DNA from 3 places in the Sutcliffiella sp. FSL R7-0096 genome. Region 1 is predicted to be linked to each of the others. Evidence: riboswitches for the same ligand, from Rfam matches in the RefSeq annotation. Region 1 holds a riboswitch; each other region holds the start of a gene.

Region 1 (7,626 bases):
TTTTTTGCTAATTATACTACTATTCTAAGAGAGTTTGGGGGGGATTTTCAGAATTAACCAAAATTTAATAAGAAGGATGTCGCGATGATTTTCTTCCCATATGAAATAAGGTGGCGTTAAGTCTTATCTGGCCATTTACCGATAACGCATCTTGAAACAGTAAAAGCGTGCACAAATGCACGCTTTTTACTTACTCACTATAAGGAATTGGATTAGGTGAAAAAGGTACGCTTACCTCTTCATTGAGTGGGATAGTACCGATTGTTCCGGTTTGGGACGATTCGAAAACCACACCCATTAATCCGAATTCTTTTGCTACCATCAGCATCGCCTCAAGCGCAAAGATGGTTTCTTCGTTATCTTCTAGCACGCTGCTATCAGCTAACTTTATGCGAGCTATCGCTCCATCATCTTTTATCGTCACCCCATCCACTTTTACCGTGTCTGGAATGGATGGTTCAAGCTTGCTATAGTCATGCTGTTCAGGGGCACTTGTCATAGCCTTAAGAGTATCTCCAATCGTTTTAAATCGCTCATGGCCGGCAACTAAAAGTAGAATGGAGCCTGTATAGTATTTATAATAGGCACGTTTTTGATTTTGTTCAAAAACAATTGGGCCCTCGTATACTGTATTACCTATTTCAACATTCACTTTATTGCCATTATCACTCAACTGAACTTGAGAGTAATGAAGACTGAATGTATCTATTAGTTCTTTTTGGAATAATGGGTCTTGGAAAGAAGAAAGCCCTTTATCCATCTTTGTAATGTCTACTACAGGAACTCGATTTCCCGAAGCATCAATTTCTTCTGTAACAACTCCAAAATCATTGATGAATGGCTTTTCTAATCCATAATTTTCAAATGCTAGGTTGCCACGGACTTTGTTTAACGCATCTACATACGTTTGGCCTTCCTCCTTCGATACAATCACTGTCAATGGAGTAGTTGACCCTCCAAAAGGAATAGTATCCGCATGAGACAAGGTAGCGCCTATCGTCACAGCATATTCATCAGCCTCATTATAAGCTGACACAACAAAGCTTCTTCCATCTGCAGTCATCATTTCAACTGCAGCAAAATCACTAGCTTCCGATTCATCCTTTGATAAAGCCTCTTCTTCCTCGCTTATATGTTTGCGGCTAGATTCCATCTCGACTTCAGAGTCATCGGAGGCTTCATGCGCATCCATCGTAGCCATATCCATGTTTTCTTCTGATCCGCTATTTGCATCAGAGCCGCTCAAACTCATATCAAAGTTCATGTTATTGACAAACATTGGTCCGATAATTGCTACAATGAATAAGGCTGCCACCAAAGCGACCGCAGGCATTAGTTTCGTTCGGCGAGGTGTACTTGCTAACTTTGGTTGAATTTCTTTATATATTTGATTCGGGTCCCGATCATCTTTAATTTTAGGCATTTGCCTCAAAAGCTTTTCCAGTTGGTCTTGCTCGTCATGACGCATTGCTGTTTCCTCCTTTCTCTTGAAGTTCTTCCATATAAGTCTTTAAGACCTTTAAGGCTCTATGCTGAGTTGTTTTCACCTTACTTTCCGTCCATCCCAGTATCTGGGCAGTTTCTTGAATGGATAAGGCTTGTATGTACCGCAGGACAAGGACCAGCCGATGATCGACTTTACATTTATCCAAGCACCGGTACATTTGTTGGACTTGTTCATTTTGAAGAGCTATCTCTTCTGGTAGGGGAGCGTGATCTCTGACTTGCTGTTTATTCCAGTCAAATGTTTCAAGTAGTTTGTTTTTCCATCCTTTATGTTTACGGAAGGAATCGATGGCGACATGTTTAGCTATGGAAAAGAGCCATGTCTTTTCGCTGCTTTTTCCTTCGAAACGGTCATAGGAACGCAAAACTTTTATATAAACTTCTTGAACGAGGTCTTCCGCTTGCTCCTTATTGTTCACCATATAATATAGGAATTGATAAACATCCTGGTGATATTTTTCATAGAGCTCTTGAAAAACGGTATTCATAGTTTCCCTCCGTTCATTTCATTAGTCGCATATTATAGTGAAAAAGTTACATTACAAATATATTAAAAAAATTACAATTTGACTAGATGTATTTTGGTATTTTTTTCTTGCAAATTTCTATCTTATTTTAAGTATACTGGATGTCCTTAATGGATTATAGGGATTTTTGTAGGCATTTGCTCCACATGCTTTATACATATTTCGACCTATTCCTAGTCTAATAGTAAAAGCGTCAACACCCGATGGGTACTGACGCTCCTCGACTTCATTTCTTATTCGTACTGCTCATCATGTATTCAGGTAAGGTACCTTTTCTTCTCACAATAAATGGCGCTTTTTCGTTAAGCAATCTGGAAAGAATCGGGTATAACACGATAAAGAAGACGACATTTCCTATGGCATGATTGATATCGAACGGCAAGCCGGCCAAGTAATAAGGTAAAAAGGGAAAGCCCCCTACGACCATGTTTTGGATGGAAAATACAAGACCGAAAAATAATCCGCAGAGGCCGGCATATAGAGAAAGTATAAAAACCGGTACCTTTTTAAACCAGATTCCCAATGCTCCACTTACTAGTCCTATGACCGACCATGCAAAAATCTGTGTAAATGTCCACAACCCCGTACCAAGGACGAGATTTGTGGCAAATGTGGTCCCTACTGCTAGAATGACTCCTGAGAGGGGGCCCATCCAAAACGCACAGATAATGATGATTGCCGTTACTGGTTGCACATTTGGAACGGAAGCAAACGCAATTCTTCCTACAACACAAAGAGCAATCAGCATTCCCAATAATGCTATCTTCTTGGTAGTCATACTTATTCCACCTTTTGATAATCAAAATGTACTTCGTCGTTCTCCTCTAAAGTATAATCACTTGCACCTACCATTAAGCTTTCCCCATTAACTGATATGTTCCAATAATAATCTGCTTCATCTTCAGAGCCAAGCCCGTCAATCCCAACAATAAAATCTCCACCAAAACCTGTGGTAAGGTCAAAGTTGCGATCCATCACGTCCATAAGGGATTCTCCTTCTTCAAATTCAAACGTGTCCTCGCTGATGACTTCTTCGCCTTCTTTAGTCAGCTTGATGGAAGTAGATAAGTTATTTTCTTGTTGTTCCTGTGCAGGAGCCGAGTTGTTGGTGTTTTGGTTTGCTTCGTTTGTCGCATCTGCACATCCTGCTAAAACCAGAGTAAGTGCTGCAACTAGTGTTAACAAATAATTCTTCATTTTTCTCATTTCCCCTTATGTAAGTTTATTGGTAGATTTGTAAAACGTGTGTCCCCGGGTTATGAGCAAACAAAAAACCCCATCCGATTTTCAGGATGAGGTGATAACGGCATATTAATTCAATAAGAAAACATAGTTGTGCCGTCTCTCCTACTCAACCCCCGAAGTATTGAAACTGGTATAAATAATTGGCAGGTCTACTGACTTATGCTTCCTCCTACTATGAGCCTTCCCATATGGTGACCTAATTCCTTAAGCCTATTCATACAGTGGTAATCTCATTTCGTCCACATTTACAGTTGCGGGGACAGTCTTGGCATTGCACCAAATTCCCTATTAAGTCACCATCGTGACACCAATTATATGTTAACTATTCAGTTTTACTAAGTTTCATATTACAAGATATGTCTATGGATGACAAGAAAATGTTTCATACAAAACAAGATTTTTCGCTATTGCTCATCATATAAATTCAACTTTTGCGGAATAAACATGGAAAATGTCGTGCCTTCGTTTTCTTTGGAGTGAACCGATATGGTTCCTTGATGCGCATCCACTATATTTTTCACGATTGCCAACCCAAGACCGGTACCTGCGCGCCCTCTAGTTCTCGCCTTATCGGCTTTGTAAAACCGTTCAAATACAAATGGAAGATCCTCTTCGGGAATCCCGTGTCCGGAGTCTTTCACATCGATTTTAACCCCATTGTCCATCATTTTAACATGGATGGAGATTATCCCTTCGTCAGCCGTATGACGAATTGCGTTATCAACAAGGTTTGTCATCACTTGTTCCATCCGATCGACATCCATTTGGATAGAGCCCTTTCCGTCTACAAGAGAATGCAGGGCAATCGCCTTTTCTTTTGCCAACCCCTGAAATTTACGAGTGATTTTCTCTACAAAAATTGCGACATCAGTCTGTTCATAGTTCAAGGAAATATGACCTGCTTCCATTCTTGCCAAATCGAGAAGATCATTGACCAGTCTTCCCATCCTTAAGGATTCATCATAAATCACGGAAGCCAGTTCTTTTTTCTCTTCTTCCGTTCCTGCTATATCATCCACAATTGCCTCGCTGTAACCCTGAAGCATGGAGATAGGTGTACGTAGCTCATGGGAGACATTGGCAATAAAGTCTTTCCTAAGCTTATCAAGCCTTCTCTCTTCCGTCATGTCACGGATAACGGCAACTGCTCCACGAATATTTGTTTGCGTGTACAGAGGGCTCATTACAATTACCCATGTGCGCCCCTGATAGATCAACTCAATACTTTGCTCCTTTTCTACCGATATGGCCCGCTGGAACATTTCTTTCACCTCACCAGGAAGGTCTTCTCCACTGGCGTTCCCCTCTTGATAGAACCATGCCTGCAAAAACTTTTCAGCAGGTGGGTTCGTAACAAGGATGGTCCCATCGCGATTCAGGGTAATTACCCCATCCGCCATACTACTGAGTATGTTTGCAAGATGTTCCTTTTCCTGATTCAGGGCATTGATATTAAATTTGAGCTGCCTTCCCATTTGGTTGAAAGCCATTCCCAATTCACCTATTTCATCCGAGGTTAGGATTGGGACCTTCGTGTCAAATTTCCCACGTGCAACTTCAAAGGCAGCTTCTCTCATATTTCTGAGTGGAGCTGTGATTCTAGTTGAAAGAAAGAAAGCAAAAATGGTCGTCAGAAAGATGGCAAATCCAGCTGCAAGCAAAATCAGCTTCGTCGTTTGTTTTGTCGTTTCTTTTATAGCAAGAAGGGACTGATAAACAAAAACAGCTCCATCTTTATTTCCGTCAATATGCAAAGGGATACCGACAATCATCACTTCCCCATGCATTTCATCGGTGATATTCAGATCTGGGAGGTACGTTTTCTTTGTTACAATCGGCTGATCTTCAAATACAAGGGAAAGCTCTGGATCATTCAGGAAAAATTCTGCAGGAAGATGATCGATTTCCGGATTCGGCGAATGAGAAAACTCCCCTTTATCAGTGAAAATCACCACTCGAGATACTTCATCCACAAGCTCCCATGCAATGGATTTAGATTGTTCCATATTTTCATGCTGCTCCAGTATCAACGAAATCTTACTTGCAGCCTGTGTCAGGTCTTTCTCCGCTTCCTGTACATGGTAATTATCAAAGAATTCAAGTAACAAGATCGTCAATACAAATAATACAAAGGAAACCAAAAGTAAAATGGTAAGCCAGAGCTTACCAACGACACTTCTCCAAATCATGATTCATTGCCAACCTCAAATTTATAGCCTACTCCCCATACTGTAACAATCATTTTGGAGGCCGGTTCCGATACTTTGTTCAACTTCTCACGGAGTCGTTTCACATGTGTATCTACCGTACGTAAATCACCAAAGAATTCATACTGCCATACTTCTTTCAACAGTTGTTCACGGTCAAAAACTTTATCCGGGGATTTTGCCAGGAAATAAAGGAGTTCGTATTCCTTAGGTGTAAGATTTACTTCTTTCCCTTCGGATGTCACGCGATGTGCGTCATTGTCGATCGTCAAATGCGGAAATACGATGACATCCTTTGTTGTCGTCTCCGTGGTAAGAAATGTTGTACTAGATGAGCGACGTAACAACGCTTTCACACGCAGCACCACTTCTCTTGGGCTGAATGGCTTTACGATATAATCGTCTGTTCCTACTTCGAATCCCTGCACGCGATTCGTCTCTTCTCCCTTGGCCGTCAGCATGATGATCGGGGTTGCTTTCTTTTCTCTGATCTCTTTACAAACCTCCATACCATCCATTCCGGGCATCATAATATCCAAGAGAATGACATCGTACTCTTTTTCCAATGCTAGTTCGAGCGCAGAGTGGCCGTTATCTGCCTCTTCAATGACATAGTTTTCCCTTTCAAGATACATCTTCAGAAGCCTTCTAATTCGGTCTTCGTCATCCACCACAAGAATTCTCACTTCTTTTTCCATTAATAAAGCCCCCTTATTAGATTCTGTAGGAAAAGCCTCCACAACTTTGTGAAGGCTCATTATAGGTATTACATTGCATAAGAGTGAAGTCCGGCAATGATTAGGTTTACTCCGATAAGATTGAACAAGATGATGGCAAAACCGACAAGCGTCAGCCAAGCCGATTTCTCCCCTTCCCAACCTTTAGAAAGGCGCAAATGAAGATATCCAGCATAAAAGAGCCAAGTGATGAATGCCCATACTTCCTTAGGATCCCATGCCCAGAACCTCGACCAGGCAATTTGTGCCCAAATGGCAGCAAATATCAAACCTCCAAGTGTGAATACAGGGAAACCAATGGTAACGGCACGATAACCAATTTCATCAACCATGTTAAGGTTCACTCTTGAAACAGCAGGTTTTAATGCTTGTCCAATAGGCTTTCTTAAGACAAGACGTAAAATCAGGTAAAGGATGGCACCTCCAAGTAGAGACCAAATCACTGTGTTCAGTTTAAGAGTATTAATCCAAGGTGAAAGGTTCACAAGAGAATCCATTCTTCCTTCTGTCAATAGTTCTCCTTCATTAGGTCCGACAATTGGATATAAGTTATATTCAACTTGTGCTTGTGCACCCTCTTTGTTGATATAGGAGAATTGAGCTTCATAGTCCATTGCACCAAACCCTATGGAGATAAGGATGAACCCTAGGAAGGAAATCAATACATAGAGGGTGAATTCAACCCAAAACGGTTTTTGCCCTTTTTTTGTATAATCTACCACTTTTACAAGGTAAATTAAACCTGCGGCAAAGCTAACGGAAAGGATGGCAATTCCCAATGCTACCGTAGAAACGTGAATTGCCAGCCAGTGACTTTGCAGCGCCGGGATAAGCGGTGAGATATCACTTGGAAACATGGCCGCATAGGCAATAAGCAATAAGGCAATTGGTAGTGTAAATACTCCCAATGTGCTTGTTTTATAAATGAAATAAATGACAATGAATGCTAAAACCATCATCATCCCGAAGAATGTCGTAAATTCAAACAGGTTACTGACAGGTGCATGTCCACCCGCTATCCAGCGTGTGATGAAATAACCTAACTGTGCAATAAAACCTAGAATGGTAATACTAATTCCTATTTTAGCAGCTTTATTGCCTTGTTTTCCACGTATGGCTCCGCCAAAGAAGGCTGTTCCAACAAGGTAAAGGATAAAAGCAGCATATAGTAAATTTCCACTGAGCTGTGCCATCTTTAGACCTCCTCTTTCTTTTCTCTGTCTTTTTCCTGTTCCTTTTCCGCTTCCACTTGATCAACAGGAATGGAGATGGAAGTTTGTTCAAATGCTTTGTTGATTTCATTTTTCAACCCAAACCAATTTTTGTTCGTATGTCCTGCAACGAAAATCTCATTGCCTACTTTTCTGACCCAGACACGACGGTGATTCCAATACATCCCCTGGA
Region 2 (7,626 bases), 1.5 Mb from region 1:
TTTGTGTTTCCAATATCCCCGATAAAAATAAAGCTTTCTCACTTGCAATTACAAACAGGATCCATCCAATCCCACTTGCTACATAATAGCTGAAACGGGTGCTCTTTAGAATATACAATACAATGATCAGTAGGACGGGGAGGGTAATGCCAAAATGTAATTTCACTGTGAGTTTCGCCCATCCGCTATCAGCAATGCTAATCCGGTCATAAGGGGAAAATAGTTTATAGTATGTATTTTGACAGATGTAGGATGAAAATAGAAATAACAAAAACAGTTCGAGGGCCTCGAATTTACTTTTGATCATACGGAGTGAAAGCAGTAGAAAGATGGACAAAACTATCGTGACTGTTAATGCAATATACATAAGTAACTCCCTCATCATCAAATAGTCTTTCGCCACTAGTATTACTAAGGTGTTTCTATTCCATTCATGAACATTCCACTGAGTGGCGGGAACCAAAGTGGGGGCCACACTTCCCAGGTTGAAAAATAACTACATTCGTTTTTTAGTGCTTTTCATGGACTTGCCTTCATACATTGTTAGGGACAACTCTCTTACAAATGAGGCGAGGATATGGAGCACTTTTTTTTATCTATTTTTGAATTTTTCCAGACGATGGGAGTTTGGGGAATTGCGTTAGGATTAATGGTGGAAGTTATACCAAGCGAAATTGTATTGGGATATGGGGGTTATTTGATTTCCATCGGTAAAATAAGTTTTACAGGAGCCCTTGTGGCCGGTGTGGCAGGAGGTACACTTGCACAACTATTTTTGTATTGGGCCGGGAGCATTGGAGGAAGGCCATTTCTTGAAAAGTATGGGAAATACATATTAATTCAAACGAAGCACTTGAATATCTCTGAAAAGTGGTTTGAGAACTATGGACCGATTGTGATTTTCACAGCCCGATTCATACCGGTGGTACGGCATGCCATATCGATACCGGCAGGCATTGCAAAAATGAAGTTCTTGCCCTTTCTTCTTTACACGGTGGCGGCGGTAATACCTTGGACGGTCCTATTTCTCTATATAGGCTTTCAATTGGGAGAAAACTGGCGTGATATCAAACACGCTGCCCAGCCGCTCATTATCCCTTTAATGATTTTAATCATTTTAGGGGCCATCACTTATTTTGTTTTTGACAGGAAACGTTCGATATAGGAGGAGGAAGAGCATGTCCAAAATTGAGGCGTTCATTTTAGGTATTATTCAAGGACTTACGGAATTTCTTCCAATTTCAAGTACGGGGCACTTGTATTTGGGACGGAATCTATTTGGCCTGCAGGAAGCGGGACTGCTGCTCGATACGATGCTACACTTTGGGACATTGATTGCCGTTCTTTATTTTTATCGTGAGGAATTTATCAAAATTATCCGTAACCCATTTCACAAGCTGTCCTTTTTGCTAGTGATCGGGACCATTCCAGCTGTCATTATAGGGCTTGCTTTTAAAGACTATTTTGAGGATATTTCCAAAACAGGCGTTACAATCGGTTGGGAGTTTTTGATAACGGGGGCCTTTCTGTGGTTTGCGGATTCCATCAAAAAAGGTGCAAAAAAAATGGAGGATATTACGTGGAAGGATGCCTTGTTCATTGGTTCCTTCCAAGCTGCCGCCATTTTCCCTGCTATATCACGCTCAGGGCTGACCATTGTAGCAGGTCTCTTCCGAAAGTTGGATAGGGAAACGGCAGCATATTTTTCCTTTCTGCTATCGACACCAGCGATTGCAGGAGCGGTGTTTCTCCAAACTGTCGAGGTCGCACAGGTGGGTAGGGAGGATATATCACTGACTTCATTGATGATTGGAATTCTTGCTTCCTGTTTCTTTGGGTACATTGCGGTAAAATGGATGATCAATTACTTGAAAAAGCATTCCCTGCGCACATTTGCTGTCTATGTGTGGATATTGGGAGTTGTTGTCTTGAGTCTACAATATCTGGGATTATTTTAATGGTTCTGGTTAAACACCGCTGTTGATTTCCCCAAACGGCTTCGCTTATCCAAAGGGCGACCTTGAGCCTCCTCGGGCTACGCCCTGCGGGGTCTCAAGATTGACGCTATCCCCCCGCAGGAGTCTTCGCCTATTGCTCCACTCAACAGCTATAAATCTTAAAAAAGATAAGTTATTGGATTTTTCAGTGGTCATGCTGCCTGTAGGGTCTTCTGCTATGCGCTACCTCGCGCTGGAGTCTATGCCCTTCGCTTCAATCACCAACTCCAAAACTCAATTTATATTTGGGTTTTCTTTTTCACAAAACATTCTGTTATTATGGAAGGAGGACAAAGGGGGAGTATTCTGTGTTCAAAGATATAAAAACAAGAAAAAAACCTATTGTTTTCCTTCAACTGCTGCTGGTTATAAGCGGGCTCATTCTGGGGGGGATGGGAGCGTACCTTGATAGCCCTACACATTTGGGGTGGATGTTTTGGTTATTTGCAGGTGCTTTTCTTATCAGGGGATTGGAAAGGCTACTTTTGGAGAAACAAAGCTATATGGGCTATATGCTAATGGGGGTTTTCTATCTCGCCTTTTCTTTTTTTGTTTATCCTATCTGGTAAAGAGAGCCGTGGACTGCGTTGGTCCACGGCGGGAAAGCATCTTATAAATCGTCAAACCCATTATCCACGACATTCACTTTTGTGTATTGCCTTGATTTTTGTTCAAAGAAGTCCGACTTACCAAGATCCACTTCCTCATATGCTTTGATCCATTTTAAGGGGTTAGTCCGGTATCCTTCAAACGGGCGGTTGAAACCAAGCTGATTGGAGCGGACATTGGCATAGAATTTAATATAGGCTTCCACATCCTCAAGTTCAATGCCTGTAAAATGGTTTCCGATTATTTGTCTCGCCCAATCAATCTCCAGTTCTGCGGCCTGCTTAAAGGTCTCCTCCACAAATTGAGCAAGTGCCTCTGTATCATATTCTGGATATTCCAATAGAACTTCTTGAAATATCTTCACAAACAGATCGACATGAATCTGCTCATCCCTATTGATGTAATTGATCATCGTACTAGAGGCGACCATTTTTTGGTTTCTGGCAAGGTGATAAAAGAAAGCGAAGCCTGAATAAAAGAAAAGCCCTTCCAATATCACATCATATACAATCGATCGTAACAAATTTTCGACGGTAGGTTCCTCTGCAAAGGCTTTATAACCATCTGTAATGAAATCATTCCGCTTTCTCAAGGTCGGTTCGGTACGCCAGTATTCGAAAACCTCCTCTTGTTTAGTACGAGTTACAAGACTTGATAGGACGTAGGAATAGGAGTGATTATGTACGACCTCCTGTTGGGCAAGCATAATCATCAATGCGTTCAGACTGGAGTCGGTTAAATAATCAGCGACTTTACCTGCATAGTCAGTCTGAATACTGTCCAAGAGTGCAAGCAGGCCGATGATCTTCAGGAACGCATCCTGTTCTTTTGCTGTCAGCCCCGGGAATTGTTTAATATCCTGGGACATATTGATTTCAAAAGGAGACCAGAAATTGGCCAGCATTTTCTTGTACTTGGGATATGCCCAGGAAAACGCTACGTCATCCCAATTCAGTACATTGGAGCTATCCCCGTTGATGATTCTGGTAGATCTATTAGGTGCATGTGTGTCCATGATGGAACGTTTATGAAGATAATTACTCATTTTTCTTCCTCCCTATTAACTTGCGCACGAATCGCATTCTTCTATTTCCTTAGATGTCGACCGAACGTAGTAGGTGGTTTTAAGCCCCTGCTTCCATGCTTCCAAATGAAGATCTAATAAGGCCTTGGCTTTAATGGTGTTGGTGACATATAGGTTAAAGGAGATGGCCTGGTCAATATGCTTTTGCCTTGCCGCATTCTGGGTGATGCTCCAATGCTGATCAATATGATAGGCGGACTTATAGAACCAAGTAGTTTCTGAATTTAAGTCAGGTGCCGTAACCGGTATCTTATAATCTTTTTTCTCTTCCGAGTAAACCTTCAGGAAAATCGGGTCGATACTCGCTGTGCTTCCGGCAATGATTGAAGTTGTCGCATTTGGGGCAACAGCCATCAGATAGCCATTACGGATACCGGTAGTGGCCACTTTCTTTTGAAGCACTTCCCAGTCCAGCCCTGCTTTGGAATCATAATTTCTTTTTGAAAAATATTTCCCAGTTTGCCAGTCCGATCCTTCAAATGCAGGGTACGCACCTTTTTCTTTGGCAAGTAGGGCACTTGCTTGAATCGTGTAGAAAGCGATTCTTTCGTAAAGGTCATCCGCATACTTTACCGCTTTTTCCGATTCCCATTTGATGCCTTCCAATGCCAGCAGGTGGTGCCAGCCAAAGGTGCCAAGCCCTACAGCCCTGTACTTTTGATTAGTTATTTTTGCTTGAAGAACAGGGATATCATTTAAATCAATCACATTATCAAGCATGCGGACTTGAATGGGAATAAGACGCTCTAGCACATCCTCTTTCACCGCACGTGCAAGGTTTATGGACGATAGATTGCAAACAACGAAATCACCTGGTGTTTTGACGGTGATGATGCTTCCGTCTTTCACTGCTTGAGTATTGGTTACCGTGGCACTTTGGTTCTGGGTAATTTCTGTACAAAGGTTGGTACAATAAATCATCCCTTTATGATGATTAGGGTTCATGCGGTTTACCTCGTCACGGTAAAACATGAAGGGACTTCCCGTTTCAAGCTGCCCTCTCATGATTGCTTTCATGATGTCGATGGCTGCCACTTTTTCCTTTGCAAGATCAGGGTGGTTCACGCATTCCTCATATCTTATCCGGAAGCTACCGTCGCCTTTTACCTCGTCAAAATAATCTTCCAGGGAGTATCCCATCGTCTTTCTGACTTCATGGGGATCAAATAAATACCAGTCACCTCTTTTTTCTACTTGCTCCATAAAAATGTCGGGAATACAGACACCATTGAAAAGGTCGTGTGTACGCATCCGCTCGTCCCCGTTGTTCAGCTTGCTGTCGAGAAAGGAAAAAATGTCTTTATGCCAAACATCGAGATAGACGGAAATGGCTCCTTTACGTTGGCCAAGTTGGTCCACACTGACTGCTGTATTGTTCAATTGTTTCATCCATGGAATGACGCCACTGGAAACTCCTTTAAAACCACGGATATCACTGCCGCGGCTTCGGATTTTACCGAGGTATACTCCGATTCCTCCACCAGATTTGGAGAGGTTGGCAATATCTGTATTGCTGTCATATATTCCTTGTAAACTATCATCCACTGTATCGATGAAACAACTAGAAAGTTGGCCGTACGTTTTACCTGCATTTGCAAAGGTGGGGGTGGCTACCGTCATATATAAATTGCTCAAAGCCCAGTAAGCCTCCTTTACATACTGAAGCCTGTTTTTCTGTTCCTTTCTCATGAGTGTCATGGCGATTATCATGAACCGTTCTTGTGGAAGCTCCCAAAGCTCCTTGTTGTGGTCACGCGTTAAATATCGATCTGACAGAGTCTTCAGGCCAATATAAGTAAAAAGATGGTCTCTTTCAGGTTGTAAGAAAGCCTCCAATTCTTGGACTTCATTTTCTGTGTAAGACTCTAAAAGTTGAGAATGATAGATTCCTTTATGGGTTAACGCTTCTATTAATTGGTACAGATTTGTATAAGAAATCGTAGTATTCCTGTTATGGCGAACATTCTGTTGAAGTTGATGAGCAAGGAGTCTAGAAGCTATATAGGTCCAATCTGGTTCTTCTTCTGTCAAATGACTGAGCGCTTCTAAAATTAGTTGATTATAAAGCTCTTGTACTTGGTTAAGGGGTAACAGCTTGTTAGAAAGCTTCTCCGCTTTTTGTAAAAATATGTCCGCCTCAAGAGAAGGGAATTCCCTTAGGGTTGATTCAAGTAATCCTTGAAAGGTTTGTAAGGATTGCATATTTTCTTTGTGTGGTGTTTCTGTATGTATGGTCATCTTTCTTCACTCCGTTTCGTCTATAAGATAAGGCTTCATTCGTTCCCCAAATGGGGTATGGGGGAATGGAAATTCCGGGAATAAAAAAAATCCACTCAGGCAGCTGAGTGGATCAAACGATCATAGAAAGGGAGAATAGAGGAAGGGGGGATCCTAAAACCGTGCCAACGGGATGTTGGGTCCGGATATACCTGCTCTTTCCATATGTTTCTAGTGATCGTTTCATCTTCTCAACTCCCGAAGAAAGAGAAACTAATCGCTAAAGGCAGGTCTCCTGACTCATGCTTCTTCCTATCTTGATCCTTCCCATATAAGAGCCGTTAAGCCTGTTTATACAGTGGTTTTTCAAGATCGTCTGCACTTACAGTTGCGGGGACAGTTCCGGAGTTTCACCAGATTCCCTATTAAGTCTATTAAAAGACACCTTTACCGCATTATTAAACAAAATACTGTATGTAGTTAGTTAATTGTCATCTAAGCACTATATATAGTGTTATTCATGAATGATAGTATAATCATAAATGAAACATAATCAAATGGCAAGACATTTCATGTGCAAGATTTTTAGAATGGATAGAAGGATTTTTGGGGAGGTTCGACATGAAGTGAAAAATTCCTGCCGGGGTCTGACCCCGACAGGAATTTTTTATTATTGCTGCTGTAACACCTGTTCGATAGACCCACTGATGTGGATGTCGCGAAGGATAAGGCCTGAGTTGATGAATTGCAGGCTTAGTTCCGGCCTCAGTCCTGTTATGATAGGCGTGATGCCTATAAGTTTAAGGGAGCGGAGGAGGAGGTCCATGGTATGGAGGACCGTTCTATCCAATTTATAAACACCGGAAAAATCAATGATCAGTTTGGAGATGGACAGGTTTTTACTTTTTTCCAATGTCTCTTCTATAAGGATACTTGCCCGTACATCGTCAATTTCCCCGACAAGGGGTAGAACGGCCATCCCTTGGAGTAGTGGTACAATTGGGATGGATAGTCTGATCAGGGAGGCTCTTGTATCCAGCATTTTCTGTTCGGTTGCAATGGAAAAGGCCTGACTGAATCCGTAGACGATAATATTGAACAACTCATCTATAAGGATGAAGATCTCCGAGATTTGTTTCATTGGGTATCCTTCATTTGTCCCTTCCTTCTGGATAAAGGCCCATAAGCACCTCTTATACAATGTCATGTTGGAAAGCGTTTCCTCTAATGACCCTCCAGCTTTTACAGACATAAAGCCTATGGATTCCCCCCAATTCTTGGCACGGTCTAAGATGGATTTCTCAGAATCCAACACGTATTCTCCCAAAAACTGAATGAGGGTCCGAAAGATTTCTTTGATTTTATCTTCGGTCTCTTCCTGTCTGTATTGAGGAACGTCTGGATAGGTTTTCTGGATTTCCCTAAGCATGTTTTCTGCTACCTCATGCTGTGAATCTATCAATCTATTCCCTATCAGTGTTTGTGCCGTCAATGTCATAATAGGTATTCCTTTCTTCAAAACCTGTAATAGTTATTAACTATTTTAAAGAAAAGTTTATTAGTTGTATATCTTTTAATGGTATAAGCTAAAAGAAAGGCGTTTTTTTGGCTTATGAAGCGTGGAAGAGGTATAATTTTTAAATAATTAATGAATAGGAGTGAGAGAATGGAGCGGGTTCAGTTAGCGGAAGATGTATCTTTATCAAGAATCGTTCATGG
Region 3 (7,626 bases), 350 kb from region 1:
CCTCATACTCGTCCACAACTACTTCTCCAAGCATTTGATAGCCACCGCAAATCCCGATTACTTGTGTCCTATGTTCTGCCAGAGTCTGTATCCGGTTCCCAAGTCCACTTTCATGCAAAAATAGTAGATCACTTAACGTATTTTTGCTACCAGGGAGGATGACCAAGTCCGGTTTTCCGAGTTCTTCCGCCTTTTGCACATACCTCACATGGCAATCCTCCTCGGAAAAAAGTGGATCCATATCGGTGAAGTTTGAGATATATGGGAAGCGGATCACCGCGATATCCAAATCTTTCGTCTCATCTATAATTTTGGAAAAGCTATCAAGGACGACAGAGTCCTCGGCTTCAATATGTAAACCAGTTACAAAAGGGATCACACCTAATACCGGAACGCCGGTATATACTTCAAACCATTCCAGCCCAGGTTCGAGGAGGGATACATCCCCCCTGAATTTATTGATGACAACGCCGATGACCCTTTTACGATCGTCCTCTTCTAACAACTGCAATGTTCCGACAAGACTTGCAAATACACCCCCTTTTTCAATGTCCCCTACAAGAATGACCGGTGCATTGGTCAACCTGGCAATACGCATGTTCACAAGCTCCCGATCATTGAGGTTCACTTCAGCTGGGCTCCCCGCCCCTTCTATCACGATGATCTCGTATTCCCTTTGAAGGCGAAAATAGCTCTCCGTTATTACTTGTAGACCCTTCTCGTAGAAATCTTGTCGATAAACACCCGCCTTCATGTTTCGCAAAGGCTTTCCATTTACTACAATTTGAGATTGATAGTCGCCGGTAGGCTTGATCAAAATGGGATTCATGTCGGTGGTGGCCACCACACCAGCAGCTTCCGCCTGGACACCCTGTGCCCTGCCTATTTCTTTCCCATCTTTGGTTATATAGGAGTTAAGCGCCATGTTTTGTGATTTGAAGGGTGCGGTTTTATGACCTTCTCTCGCAAATATCCTGCATAATGCCGTTACCACAGCACTTTTTCCCGCATCAGAATGCGTTCCTTGGATCATCAGTGGCGTACCTTTAAACATGAAGTTTTACCTCCAGACACCTTTGAATCCAGTTCTCCACCATCCCTGGGTTGGAGGCAAAATGAATATGCGTATAACCAGCAACAAGGTTTTTGCTAATATACCCATCTGTCCCTTTTCCTTTCATCCCTTTTGTTTCAAAAGCGGCCGTCAGCTCTGTTTCATGATGGAAGGTGGAATAGTGGAACTCATGGCCCCTCGCCACCTCTCCCTCCTTCAAGAGAAAATTCCCATTTAGACCTTTGACATCCCTGTATCCAAGAGCGGCGAGCCTAGGTTGCATTTGCACGATACCTGGAATGACCCCAACCATGGGATAAGTTTCTCCGCCCACTGTCACAAGTTCCTTGCATAAATACATATAGCCTCCACATTCCGCAAAGGTTGGGATCCCCCTTTTCACGACAGCCTGATAGATGCTATCCATGCTTTTTGCATTAAAAGAGAGCCTCGGTGCAAATTCCTCCGGAAAACCTCCACCAAGATATAAACCGTCCACATCATGTGGGACCTCCTCATTTTCCAAGGGAGAGAAGAAGATTAACTCTGCCCCTCTCATTTGCAGAAGCTCCAAGTTCTCTTCGTAATAAAAATGAAAGGCAGGGTCATAGGCGACAGCTATACGGACCCTTTTGTTGGGATATGTAGTAAAAATGGAAGGTTCATTCTGAGTTGGAATCTCGAAAGCTTCTTCAGCCAATTCATATAAGCGTTCCACATCCACGGTACTTGCAACACGCTCACCCAATCCATTAAAAAACCCATCAAGCTCTCCACGTTCAATGGATGGAACAAGCCCTAAATGTCGCTCTGGCATCTCGAATTCAGACTCCCTTGTCATATAACCAATAACAGGGATATTACATTCCGCTTCGACCGCAGCCTTAATCAAATGAAAATGCCCTTCGCTTCCCACTTTATTCGCTATTACACCAACAATATTCACTTGCCCTGAAAGGGCCTGATATCCTTTGACCATTGCAGCCGCACTCCTTGCCATGCCGGAGCAATCCACCACAAGCACCACAGGACTGCCGGTGAGGATGCTTATTTCTGCACTGCTTCCTTCATCAGAAAGCGGATCTTTCCCATCATAGAAGCCCATCACCCCTTCTATGATGGAAATATCGGCACCCTCACTTCCACGAACCAAAACTTCTCTCACACAATCTGGTGAAAGCATCCAACTATCCAGATTCCGCGACTTCCTTCCTGTTACCGCTGTATGGTAAGAGGTGTCGATATAATCCGGACCGCATTTAAAACCCTGGACACAAAGACCCTTTCTTCGCATCGCTGCCATCAAACCAATTGTAATGGTTGTCTTCCCTACTCCGCTGCCTGTTCCCGCTATCAGAATCCTTCTTTTCCCCATTCTTCTCTCACCACCGTCTTCTTAAAATTCCACACCTTTAACTGCCGGGATTCCCTTATCGTAATAATGCTTTTCCGCATGTACGACCGATACCAGATCAGCTGCCGCTTGGACTTGATCAGGTGCGTCTCTTCCGGTTATGACAAGGTGAACGTGCTCAGGCTTATTCCTGATAAGTTCTAAGACCTCTGTCAATGGTAGGACATCATCAACTGGAAAACTCTGAATGGATAAAGCGTTATTCAATTCATCCAAGACAACTATGTCGTAGTCCCCACTCATGACAGCGTCTTTTGCTTTTGGCCAACCGATGCGGAGCGCTTCACGATGCTCCTCTGGAGTCTTTGTCCAGGTGAATCCTATTCCCAGTTGTTTTATCTCTACTCCTAGTTTACTCAGGGAAATCTGTTCGCCGTATGTGCGCTCAGGGGATTTGATGAACTGATAGATCTTCACCTTCATCCCCCTGCCTACCGCTCGAACTGCCAAACCTATTGCCGACGTTGTTTTGCCTTTGCCATCTCCGGTGTACACTAGTGTCAAGCCCCTTTGTTTTGTTTTCCGATTCATAACCATACCTCCTGTTTTTTTGCATAAAAAAACGCCTTTCTGCTAGATGCAAAAAGACGTTTAAAGGTCCATCCAATCCAGATACTCTTTTAAAACTCTTCCACGAGGACTCGCTTTAAATTTGAAAACTGGAGAAAAATAAATGAATGTCACTTTAAGCATTCTTTCCTCGCAGAATCCTTAAAAACAAATAGGCAGGTCTCCTGACTTACGTTTCAAGCACATCACCGACCCTTCCCATGCTGTTGCACAGTGGATAATCTCGGCAATATTCAACGCTTACAGTGGCGGGGTCCGTGCTGGATTTTCACCAGCTTCCCTTTTAACCTTTCTTCACAAAGGCACCTAAATGTTGTATTGTATCAATCAATTATGAAATTTTATATTATTGCATTTACACTATACAAGCTTAAATTAACAACGCATTTATTGTAGCCTATTTTCTTTCGAATGTCTTTAGAAAATTTTGCGGCTTTTGAAAAAAGTTTAATAAATCAATAAAATGTCCTCTCACCAAAAAGGATTTGCAAAGGTATGTTAGCGGTGCTTTTTATGTTTTAGAAAATTTAATATGACTGACAAAAATTATTATCTATGTCTATATGAAACCTTAAATACAATATTTCTCTCCATTATTTTAATGTTTTCTCAGATTTTTTTACGAGAGCTTTTTCCGATACTTTAAGGTTGCTGCTATACTCGATAAACTCAATTTCACATCCAGGACCAATCTCTACTGAATTCCCACGAACAACTCTCGCCCTGGTATATTCTAGCTTAACCACATCACCTTCAATGATATTTGCATGTAATTCTCTACGCAAAGCTTTAATTAACTTATCCAAATGAAGAATAGGCTGCCGATTTCTTGATACAGTAATAACTTCTCCTCCGATTTCCTTCACAGTTGATTTCCCATGTAACGATATTTCAACGTGATCTGCATTTAGTAAACCATCGATAGTAAAGGCTCCATTTAGCTCTGCTTTCTCTACTTCACAATCCCCAGCTACTTTGATTATTCCATCGAGGAGAATGTCGTCGCCTTTTATTGTTTTTTTCACTCGTGTGTGCCCCTTAATTTCCATTTTACGAAAAAATGCTGTTCCGTCTATCGTTAAATCCCCATGGATCTCCATCACCTCTGAAGAAAAATTCCCCTGTACCTTTGTACTTCCATTGATTGCAGCGTGGTGGGCCGTGATATTACCATTTATTTTTGCTGATCCATTACACTCAAAATTTTTACATTCCACATCTCCATGTAATGCTCCATGTCCGTTGATTTCAACCTTTATGAAAGATCCACCAGCAGATTCACTATGACCAGAAAGAATTAAGTCCCCTTTTGCTTTTAGAACCATAATAATACCCTCCCATTATTTAATTTGACTAATCTGTACTATGTTTTTCGAGTTTTTAACTTTATTTGTAAAGGAAGATCTATATTCTACTTTCTCAATATGACATTTCACACCTAGTACAATCTTATTTCCTCTAACTATTTTTGCTTTAGTATGTTCTAGATAAATGTCATCTCCTTCTATTAACTCTGCTTCTAGTGTGTAAGATTGTTTCAAGAAACTTCTACTTTTGATTACTATCTTCTCACCACCAATCTCACCGACCTTACTAGGAGCAACTTGTAAATTCACCTGCAAATCACCAACATTCAACAACCCAGTGATATTAAATCCCCCTTTAAGGTTCATTTTTTCTAGCTCTACATTTCCAGTACTATTGAGAAACCCTCTCATATCAAGGGTATTTGCTTTCATCGACTTCCTAACCTTTAGCTCACCAATGACTTTTATTCTATTACTATTTAATTCTTCATCTATACTTAGTTTCCCAGTTACATGCACCTGCTCCATTGACGCCTTTCCGTTTATACAATACTCCCCAATAATCTTTGTTTCTTGGCAACGAACATCTTCAAAGATTTCCCCTTGACCTATAACTTTTATTTTTTCGTATTCTCCACCAGGATAGCTTCCTTCTCCTATAACCTTTAAGTTTTTATTTGTTTCCTTTATCATTTAAAAACCCCCTGTTACTAAAATATTCAATAGTTCATCTACTTCTGTATCAATATCCAATGATACAGCCACTTTTGTTTTTTCATCTACGTAGAAATCATCAGGATTGGAAACAAGCAACACTGTTACAACTCCCATTTTTCTAAACACCACTAATGAAGCACGTCTTTCCTCTAGCTTCGGAAAGTGGTCATGTAATGTTTGTATGATTTGCTTTCCTTCTTCCCATCCGATCTCTCCCGTCTCCAATGATTTATCTAAAAGATACAAATATAGGGAACTTTGAAAGGAAACCATATCCAATTCACGGAATTGTTCTTCATAAATAGCTACAGCATTTGACGAAACAATGTTTCTCTCTAAAATCTCCTTCCTTGATATGTTAACCTCCTTCTTCTTTGGAGATAATGCATTTGCTAATTCATCCAGTGATAAATTGTCCTTTAACTCTTTGATTCTGTTAATTCTTTCAATCATTTTCTCTCTTGGAAAAAACGTTTCTTGCCCTGTAAATGTCGATTTTCTTATAAACCAATCGTCCGGTATTAACTTTTTTCTCTTCCAGCGATAGAGCTGTCCGTAAGTAATGTCCGTTTGCTCTAACAAGTCTTTTTTAGAGATTAATTCTTCATCCATTGTCTTCACTCCTTAAACGTAATGTAACATAACACTGTTACACTGTAAAGATATAATCTTGTGATATTTTTCAATACCTTATTCACATGAAGCACCTGCTTAATATGAGTAATTCACAACAATCTGGCCTCAAAATGAAAAAGAGCGCTAATCCATGTAAGAGGATAGCGCCCGATTGTTGGACTATGAAACATACCAAAGGTCCCACTGTGAGTAAGTTCTAATTTATTTGCGTAACACATCTGTTTTGCCATCTTAAGTAGGGAAATCTAACGATCCACCATTGAGAAAGAAAATGGATACAACACCGTTAATATACTTGGTGAGAAAGGTTGCTGAAAGTTGACCCTTCAAGACCAATCAACGCCATCCCATGAGGATTGCAACTTTCGCAACAGAACAATTTGTCCGAGATGATACGTATCGTGCATCATGATATTGCTGAGTAAACGTTCAGTAGAGTATCTGTTCGCGGTATATGGAGCTTTTAACTTTTCATCGTCAAGGTTCGCTATGACCGTTTTTAAATTATTCATGACTTCATCAAAGTGTTGTACTGTCTGCGCCCACCCAATTTCGTCTTCTGGATCCCCCGGATTCCCAAAGGTTTTTTCATTGTCTTCTGCCCTATGTGGATTCTCTGTGCCCTTAATTCGGTGGATTACGTCTTCATTCCAAAATATCAAGTGGTTGACAATTTGCCATATCGAATTGCTGATTCCAGAACTAGTCCATGCTGCCTCTGCTGGAGTGACTCCATGAAGCGCCTGATTCATTGATGCAAACCAATCATTCTCATGGTAATGCATGTCTAGTTGTTCTAAAAACACTTTGGTTACAACTTGCATCCTACCAATCCCCTAACTGTTTAGAATAAACTTTCATTAAAGTCTGCTTTCGTAAACTTTGTTTCTTTTCCATATTTCTATATGTACCTGAAAATTCCTCAAAACAACGTTTACTTTGACTTATTCGACTCATCCAGCCTTAATTCCTTCATACTGACAAAAAAGCACCCCATTGACAGACAATCTATCTGTCTACTAAAATGATTTAATTTGAAACGACAGCTTGCTATTCGGCCATGCTTTCGATAATAAATAATATCCACCAACCTACATTTAGGGCGCGATCCTTTATCAAGGTTCAGCGCTCATTACCAAAGCTTTGAATCACGAACCAATTCTCCTAAGCAAAGAAGGTTATGTAAACTATCATCACCTAAACGTGAATAACTATCACAATACGTTTAAAACTTGGAAAATTACCTTTATTGCTTCAATTTTCTTAAATAGAGTAAAAAAATGGCGGGAAAATAACAGATAAATCAAATGCTACTTAGTGATAGTTAGAATTCTAATCAAATCACTGTAAGTTTTCTCCGTTAAGTATAAAACAAACAGCCATTCTATAGAGAACGGTTGGACTAGTTATATTCTTTTATAAATTAGTAAGCGAAATTGATTTCAGCATCAATTTGATGGATTACCGCCAATAAGGTTGTTCCATCTCAGTAACTATACCTGAACGAGGATGCACTAAAAAGTACCTTCCATCCCCTTCAAAATGGTAATCCCCATAACGAATAAAGAACCGCGTATCATCCGTATATATAGGTACAGTATCTCTGTACCTTTCTTCATTATGTACAACAATATTAGATACGTCATACCTACTTTCAAAAACCAATTGTTTAGCCTGTTCAAAAGTGTAGGTCGGTCTGAAAAAAATAAAGAATAATAAAGGAATAAAAAAGAATATAACTAAAGATGGCTTTGTCCATTTACTACTCATTCCCTGTTTCAAAAAATAGTAAGAGATAAAAAAACCAGTCGTCATAAACGGAATTAATAAACCTAAATCGAATACACCCCTGTAAAGAGTAAAATTCAAAAATACTAAGATGCAGAATTCCATAATTGTAGCACCTAAAATATATAGTATAAACTTTT

The links. A riboswitch is a leader RNA that binds a small molecule or an ion and turns the genes downstream of it on or off. The one in region 1 is predicted to bind cobalamin.
Region 2: it holds a riboswitch for cobalamin, as region 1 does, so the genes downstream of both, MKY77_RS06660 (ribonucleoside-diphosphate reductase subunit alpha) here and MKY77_RS14380 (DUF4430 domain-containing protein) in region 1, are expected to answer to the same signal.
Region 3: it holds a riboswitch for cobalamin, as region 1 does, so the genes downstream of both, MKY77_RS12450 (cob(I)yrinic acid a,c-diamide adenosyltransferase) here and MKY77_RS14380 (DUF4430 domain-containing protein) in region 1, are expected to answer to the same signal.

The regions. Positions count from the first base shown of each region.
Region 1 covers NZ_CP152003.1:2,815,340-2,822,965, forward strand. The annotation lists gene MKY77_RS14365 (hypothetical protein) at 191-1,468, opposite strand; gene sigX (RNA polymerase sigma factor SigX) at 1,458-1,994, opposite strand; gene MKY77_RS14375 (ECF transporter S component) at 2,260-2,811, opposite strand; gene MKY77_RS14380 (DUF4430 domain-containing protein) at 2,814-3,230, opposite strand; cobalamin riboswitch at 3,403-3,605, opposite strand; gene MKY77_RS14385 (ATP-binding protein) at 3,683-5,470, opposite strand; gene MKY77_RS14390 (response regulator transcription factor) at 5,464-6,183, opposite strand; gene ccsB (c-type cytochrome biogenesis protein CcsB) at 6,252-7,415, opposite strand; gene MKY77_RS14400 (cytochrome c biogenesis protein ResB) at 7,418-7,626, opposite strand, start outside.
Region 2 covers NZ_CP152003.1:1,294,791-1,302,416, forward strand. The annotation lists gene MKY77_RS06640 (hypothetical protein) at 1-367, opposite strand, end outside; gene MKY77_RS06645 (DedA family protein) at 578-1,165, shown strand; gene MKY77_RS06650 (undecaprenyl-diphosphate phosphatase) at 1,179-1,958, shown strand; gene MKY77_RS06655 (ribonucleotide-diphosphate reductase subunit beta) at 2,608-3,651, opposite strand; gene MKY77_RS06660 (ribonucleoside-diphosphate reductase subunit alpha) at 3,667-5,928, opposite strand; cobalamin riboswitch at 6,175-6,371, opposite strand; gene MKY77_RS06665 (STAS domain-containing protein) at 6,578-7,405, opposite strand; gene MKY77_RS06670 (aldo/keto reductase) at 7,574-7,626, shown strand, end outside.
Region 3 covers NZ_CP152003.1:2,460,699-2,468,324, forward strand. The annotation lists gene MKY77_RS12440 (cobyric acid synthase) at 1-1,054, opposite strand, end outside; gene MKY77_RS12445 (cobyrinate a,c-diamide synthase) at 1,047-2,429, opposite strand; gene MKY77_RS12450 (cob(I)yrinic acid a,c-diamide adenosyltransferase) at 2,451-2,999, opposite strand; cobalamin riboswitch at 3,175-3,363, opposite strand; gene MKY77_RS12455 (polymer-forming cytoskeletal protein) at 3,632-4,363, opposite strand; gene MKY77_RS12460 (hypothetical protein) at 4,379-5,038, opposite strand; gene MKY77_RS12465 (YhbD family protein) at 5,039-5,674, opposite strand; gene MKY77_RS12470 (DinB family protein) at 6,025-6,522, opposite strand; partial or broken gene MKY77_RS12475 (hypothetical protein) at 6,812-7,026, shown strand; gene MKY77_RS12480 (hypothetical protein) at 7,160-7,626, opposite strand, start outside.